Glaciimonas sp. PCH181: one gene and its partner. The protein of the gene in region 1 binds, or shares a complex with, the protein of each later gene. Links are inferred from orthologs where the notes say so. Each region holds a gene or a part of one and is shown on either strand. Other genes may lie near its edges. The genes, in order: C7W93_RS01195 and lpxA.

Region 1 (3,316 bases):
ATCCCAAACCGAGACGGCCCAATGTATTGGCCAGCCACGCTACCGCCGTCAATGGCGAGCCGAGCGCAGCGGCACCAGCGCCGGTGCCAACGATTACACCATTTTTTTCTACCACCATGCCGCAATGAATGAAATCGACCTGATTGGGATCAACCGGGGTATTGCCAAGTACGAAAGCCGCCGACGAGGCATTGTCAGCGACTGTATCCTGAATCCGAATCTTCCAGTCACGAATACGCGAGTCGACGATTTCAAAACACGGCACGACGTAGGCAGTGGCTGCCATAACGTCCAGATTGGTGATGCCGGGGCCGACCAGATCGTGCTTGAGGATGAAGGCGATTTCGCCCTCTGCGCGCGGTGCGATCATGGCGGATGCCGGAACGGTGGCACCGCTGTCATAGGCCATCGCTGAGGTCAAATGACCGAAATCGGGCTGATCGACGCCAAGCATAGTTTGTACGGCGGCCGAGGTCAGGCCAATTTTTTTGCCCACCACGCGCTCACCCGTTGCCAGACGGCGGCCTATCAAATGCAATTGGATCTGATAGGCATCTTCAAGGCTCAGTTCCGGGAAGCGCTCGGTAAGCGGTGCCACTGGCTGACGCTTGATCAAGGCTTCATATAATTCGTCGCCGAGGGTGACAGACATGTTTGGATGGTTCATGAATCGTTTCTCGAAATGGTTGCAATGAAAATCATAGACACCTTTATTCCTCAGGCAATTGGAGGATTAAGCGCTGCCGCATCACTCTTGAGCACATCGCCGATCGCAAAACGAGATGGGGGCAATTCGGTAACCATAACGCGCACCGTTGCCAACGGTGCGTTCAGCGTGCTGGATACCGTGTGTGCAACCTCACGGATGCAACGCTCAACGGCTTCGTTGGATCGTCCTTCTACCAGCGTAATTTGAATAATCGGCATAGCTGTTCCTAGATTAATTAACAGTTAGATATACAAGTAGTGATGTGCTGGCACCCGACGGCTTCACTCCAGCTCCCTGCCCTTGGTTTCAGGTAAGAAAAGAAATACCAGAATCGCGGCTAACAGGAAAAATGCGGAGGTCATGGCAAGTGCGCTGCCGACGCCGTAATTTCCCGATAAAAACCCGACCATCATTGGCGCTAACGCACTGGCAGCACGGCCCGTGTTGTAAATAAAACCCTGCGCAGTAGCGCGAATCGATGTTGGGAACAGTTCGGCGAAGGTAGGCGCAAAACCGCTGTAAAAACCGGTGCCGAAAAAGGCAACGATAGGTCCTAAAATCAGCAGCATTAGCGGGGACTTCACCATGGTATAGAGCGGCACCAGAACCGCTGCGCATATAAAGAACAGGATGAACGCTTTTTTGCGGCCCGCCAGATCAGCTACATAACCGAAGGCAATAAAGCCGATGGCCGCGCCCAGTTGCATGACGACGACCCAAGTGGTTGATTTGATCAGGCTAAAACCAGCTCCGCCTTCGCTTACAGGCGTGCCCAGATAGGTGGGAATCCACGTGAACAAGCCCCAATAACCACACATCGCAGCGGCCGTGAAAGCTAATCCGATGAGGGTATTTTTGCGGTGGATGCCAAACAACGCGCCGATGGTTTCGCTAAAAGAAAGGCGTTTCTTTTGATTTTTCCAGATTTCCGGCTCTTCTACATGACGACGTATCCATAGGCCAAACAGCGCCGGAATCAGGCCAACTGCAAACACCCAGCGCCATCCTAGCAGCGGCAACACGATTGCGGCAACGATGGCGGCCAACGCATAACCGGATGCAAAGGCGCTCTGAACCCACGCCATGACTTTGCCGCGATGCTGGGCTGGCCAGGTTTCAGTAATCAGCGCTGCGCCTGCCGACCATTCCCCGCCAACGCCCAAACCGACCAGAATGCGAAACGCGATCAACTGCGTGAGCGAATCAGAAAAGCCGCACAGCGCCGTACCGACCGAATAACAGATGATGCTCAGCACCATCGATTTGGCACGACCGATGCGGTCAGCCAGAAAACCGAAAACCAGACCACCGAAGGCACTCGCGATCAGCGTAGCCGAGGCCACCATCCCCGCCATACCTTTATTGAAGCCAAGATCCTTACCGACATAGGCAATGATCATTGCAAACAACATCAAATCCATGATGTCGAGCATCCAGCCTATGTAACAAGACCAGAAAGACTTCCATTGTTCTTTAGAGGCACCGCGATACCAAGGAGCGGACTTGGTTTGCTGCTTTATTTGAATAGATTGACTCACCATTTGTCTCTTTCTGATTTCACATCTTTTGATATCGGGATCGGACATCGATGTTGTTTGGTTAATTCAGTATCGATATAGAAGACTTCCGTATCGTTTTTATTATCCCTGTCGCAGTTTATGCAATTTTTTCTGATTTTGCAAACTATTTGTATCTTCTTTAGATACGATTGTCTTTTTCATCGATACAGCATTAAAATAACCATCGACGCTAAAGCGCTGCGTTCAGAGAGTCTCATCAACCCTGCTGGACTTGTCACGTAACGACTCAAGTGGTCGCGTTATCAACTTTTCAAAATAAATATCAGGAGTCAGTATGAGTAGTTATCTTCTTCGTCTGTATCAAGACACATTGCCCACAGGCAATACCCCCGTGTATTTGCCGATGGGTCCGCGCGCGATTTACGTAGTTGACGGCAACGTTACGATTGAATTGCCGAATGGCGGCCAGCATCATGCGCAAGGTTCGGCCTGGGTTGGGCAAGAAGCGATTACGCTGCTGGCCGGAGCGGAAGGCGCGCGGCTTTGGCGCTGGGAACTGCTGACGCAGCATGTTTCAGGCAGCGGCGAACTACACGCAGCGCCGGGAACAGAATCGCATTGCAAGCTAGCGGCAGAAATCGAACTCGATGACGGCTTTGACTGGTTGATGCGCATCGATCGGGTGGGCTTTCCCAAGGGTGGGATTGCCTTTACCCACATGCATCAAGGGCCAGGTATCCGCTGCTGCCTGCACGGGGAAATTACTATCGAAACTGAAGGGCAAACCAATGCCTACAAACCTGGCGAAGCGTGGCTGGAACGTGGTCGGTTTCCGGTCTATGCGCCGACTACCGAGGAGAGCGAAACCGCATTCATCCGCTGCCTGATCCTGCCACGTGCGTGCAAGGGCCGCAGCTCAATTCGCTATGTGCTGGCAGAAGATGCCGCCAAGCCCAAACGCCAGGAATACCAGGTGTTTGGCGAGCGCTATATCGACTTACCATGATCCAGACCGGCGTTGTTCGTCGGTCGGGGCATACTTAGTCAGGGGCCTGTGCAGGGGCCATGCGGCACTGCGACGGTTTGA
Region 2 (3,156 bases), 1.0 Mb from region 1 along the record:
AACGCCATCCGGTATTCATCCATCGGCGGTCGTTGATCCATCTGCATCGGTAGCGGCAACGGCCTGTATTGGCGCTAATGTGGTGATTGAGGCTGAAGCGGTGATAGGCGCACATGTGCATATCATGGCAGGGTGCGTGATTGGTCGTGCGGTATCGATAGGCGCAATGACCCGCTTGCATGCGCATGTCACCATTTACGCAGGGTGCGAAATTGGTCAGCGCGGTATCATTCATTCAGGCGTAGTCATAGGCGCTGACGGCTTTGGATTCGCCAACGATGCTGGTGCCTGGGTAAAAATTCCACAAACTGGCCGCGTCCTGATCGGCGATGATGTTGAAATCGGTGCGAATACGACCATAGACCGTGGCGCATTAGCCGATACCGTCATCGAAGAAGGGGTTAAGCTGGACAATCAGATTCAGATTGCCCATAACTGCCACATCGGTGCCCACACCGCGATTGCTGCATGTGTCGGAATCGCAGGCAGTGCGACGATCGGTAAATACTGTTCCATCGGTGGTGCCGCTATGATTCATGGACATATAACGATCGTCGATCATGTGCACGTATCGGCTGGCACGCTGGCGTTGCGCTCCATTCTTGAGCCAGGTCAGTACACAGGTTTCTATCCCATTGCAAAACATCGCGACTGGGAAAAATCAGCGGCGCTAGTGCGTAATTTGAGCACTATGCGTGAGAAAATCCGGACTCTGGAAAAAACAATCGAACTGCTTACAGAAAAAAATAATGAACAGTCTTAATAACGGTCTCGACATCAGTCAGATCAAAGAATATTTGCCCCACCGCTACCCGCTTTTACTGGTTGATCGCGTGCTGAGTTGGGAGAGTGGTAAATCGATTACCGCGATCAAGAACGTGACGATCAATGAAGAGTTCTTCAACGGGCACTTCCCGAATAAACCGGTCATGCCGGGTGTATTGACGATTGAAGCGCTGGCACAAGCTGCCGCGCTGCTGTCATTTTTGAGCGATGGTCGCAAGCCGGATGAAAATACCGTTGTGTATTTTCTGGGCATTGATAAGGCGCGTTTTCGTCGTCCGATTGAACCGGGCGATCAGATCAAGCTTGAAGTTGAAATTTTACGTGTTGTGCGCGGTATCTGGAAATACAAAGCGATTGCCACCGTAGACGGCGAATTGGCCGTTGAGGCAGAGTTTATGTGCACCATGCGTCACGCCGTAACGCCGGTACATGCCGCGGTCGCTCCGACTAATCCTTCCGCCTAATTGCCGATGAGCAGAATTCATCCTACTGCCGTTGTCGATCCGAATGCGGTGCTCGATAGTTCGGTCGAAGTTGGCGCTTATTCGATCATCGGACCCAACGTGACCATCGGTCCCGGTACCAAAGTTGGCCCCCATGTGGTGATCGAGGGCCATACCAGCATTGGTCGCGACAATAACTTTTTCCAGTTTGGCTCAATCGGTGCGGCACCGCAGGACAAAAAATATGCAGGCGAACCAACGCGTCTGGAGATCGGTGACGGCAATACAATCCGTGAATTCGTAACACTAAATCGCGGGACGTCCCAAGATGTCGGTGTAACACGGCTCGGTGATGATAACTGGGTCATGGCTTACGTGCATGTGGCGCACGATTGTCAGATAGGCAGCCACACCGTCATCGCAAACAATGCAACGCTGGCCGGGCACGTACATATCGGGGATTGGGTGCTGCTGGGTGGCTTTACGACGATCCATCAATTTTGTCGTATTGGCGCACACGCAATGACTGCCTTCACCGCGGCAGTGAGTCAGGATGTTCCTCCGTTTGTAACCGCCGCTGGTAATCGGGCTGTTCCCGCAGGAATTAATAGTGAAGGCCTGCGCCGTCGCGGTTTTAGCGGAGAACAAATCCTGACGATCAAGCGTGCTTACAAACTCATTTACCGCTCCAGTCTTCCTTTAGCAGAGGCTACGGCTGCGTTAGAAGCTGAGGAAATGAAATCATCTGATTCCGCACAGTATCTTCGTATGCTGCGTGAATTTATAGGTTCATCAAGCCGTGGCATTATTCGCTGACGTGCCCAACGTGTCTAACTCCCTAGTTATGCCCCCGATTTCAATTGCCATGGTTGCCGGAGAAGCTTCCGGCGACCTGCTGGCCAGTCGCTTGCTATCGGGCTTGCGACCGCATCTGCCGGACGCATCCATGTATGGCATCGGTGGCCCGAAGATGGCTGAATACGGATTTACCAGCCATTGGGCGATGGATAAGTTATCAGTCAACGGCTTGTTTGAAGTGCTGGCGCATTATCGTGAGCTCAAAGGGATTCAAATTGCATTGCGAGATCGCTTGCTCGCTGAAAAGCCTAACATTTTTATTGGTGTTGATGCTCCTGATTTTAATTTTGGCCTGGAAACGCAGCTTAATCAGGCTGGTATTCCCACCGTCCATTTTATAGGTCCCTCTATTTGGGCCTGGCGAGGTGGGCGCATCAAGAAGATTGCGCGCTCCGGCTCGCATATGTTGGTGATATTCCCATTCGAGGAAGAAATTTATCGGAAAGCTGGCATACCGGCGACCTATGTCGGTCATCCATTGGCGCAAGTCATCCCCATGGTGCCGGATGTTATAGCGGCGCGAGTGGAGCTTGCATTACCAGTTGACGCCACTGTGGTCGCAATCATGCCCGGCAGCCGTATGTCGGAATTAAAGTACAACACGGTAAGTTTTGTGGGCGCCGCGAAATTGCTGGCGTTGCGAGACCCGAATATCCGGTTTATAGCGCCGATGGCTGGTGATAAACAACGCAGATTGTTTATCGAGCTGGTGAAAGAAGCTGGCTTAGGGGATGTTCAAATCCAATTGCTCGACGGGCAGTCACATGCTGCCATGGCCGCAGCGGATGCTGTGTTGGTTGCATCCGGTACAGCTTCGCTAGAAGTCGCACTGTTTAAAAAGCCAATGGTTATCGCATACAAAATGATGCGTGCCACTTGGGAAATATTGCGCCATATGAGTTATCAGCCATGGATCGGTCTACCGAATATTCTGGCGCGCGAGTTCTTGGTGCCAGAACTGCTGCAACACGCAGCGACGCCGAAAGCGCTTGCGGACGCTTTATGGTCTCAGTTGGAAGATGTGCCGCATCAAGAAAGATTACGTGAGCGCTTTACCGCCATGCATTAC

What was found.
Region 2: the proteins of C7W93_RS01195 (region 1) and lpxA are in contact, whole or in part, in a crystal structure (PDB 4J09), measured with the Escherichia coli proteins. The link is inferred for Glaciimonas sp. PCH181 from one-to-one orthologs.

The regions. Positions count from the first base shown.
Region 1 is NZ_PYFP01000001.1:273,167-276,482, reverse strand. The notes cover bases 121-3,110. They hold C7W93_RS01195 (MFS transporter), read right to left. Parts: upstream 2,251-3,110; coding sequence 991-2,250; downstream 121-990. Other genes in these bases: C7W93_RS01190 (hypothetical protein), read left to right, coding at 2,564-3,110; C7W93_RS01200 (tautomerase family protein), read right to left, coding at 718-927; dmpE (2-oxopent-4-enoate hydratase), read right to left, coding at 121-667. Also shown: more of dmpE, read right to left, coding at 1-120; more of C7W93_RS01190, read left to right, coding at 3,111-3,235. UniProt on the Escherichia coli protein: Probably transports across the inner membrane the two dehydrated forms of N-acetylneuraminate (Neu5Ac), 2,7-anhydro-N-acetylneuraminate (2,7-AN) and 2-deoxy-2,3-didehydro-N-acetylneuraminate (2,3-EN).
Region 2 is NZ_PYFP01000001.1:1,276,087-1,279,242, reverse strand. The notes cover bases 321-3,150. They hold lpxA (acyl-ACP--UDP-N-acetylglucosamine O-acyltransferase), read left to right. Parts: upstream 321-1,256; coding sequence 1,257-2,045; downstream 2,046-3,150. Other genes in these bases: lpxB (lipid-A-disaccharide synthase), read left to right, coding at 2,074-3,150; fabZ (3-hydroxyacyl-ACP dehydratase FabZ), read left to right, coding at 750-1,250; lpxD (UDP-3-O-(3-hydroxymyristoyl)glucosamine N-acyltransferase), read left to right, coding at 321-763. Also shown: more of lpxD, read left to right, coding at 1-320; more of lpxB, read left to right, coding at 3,151-3,156.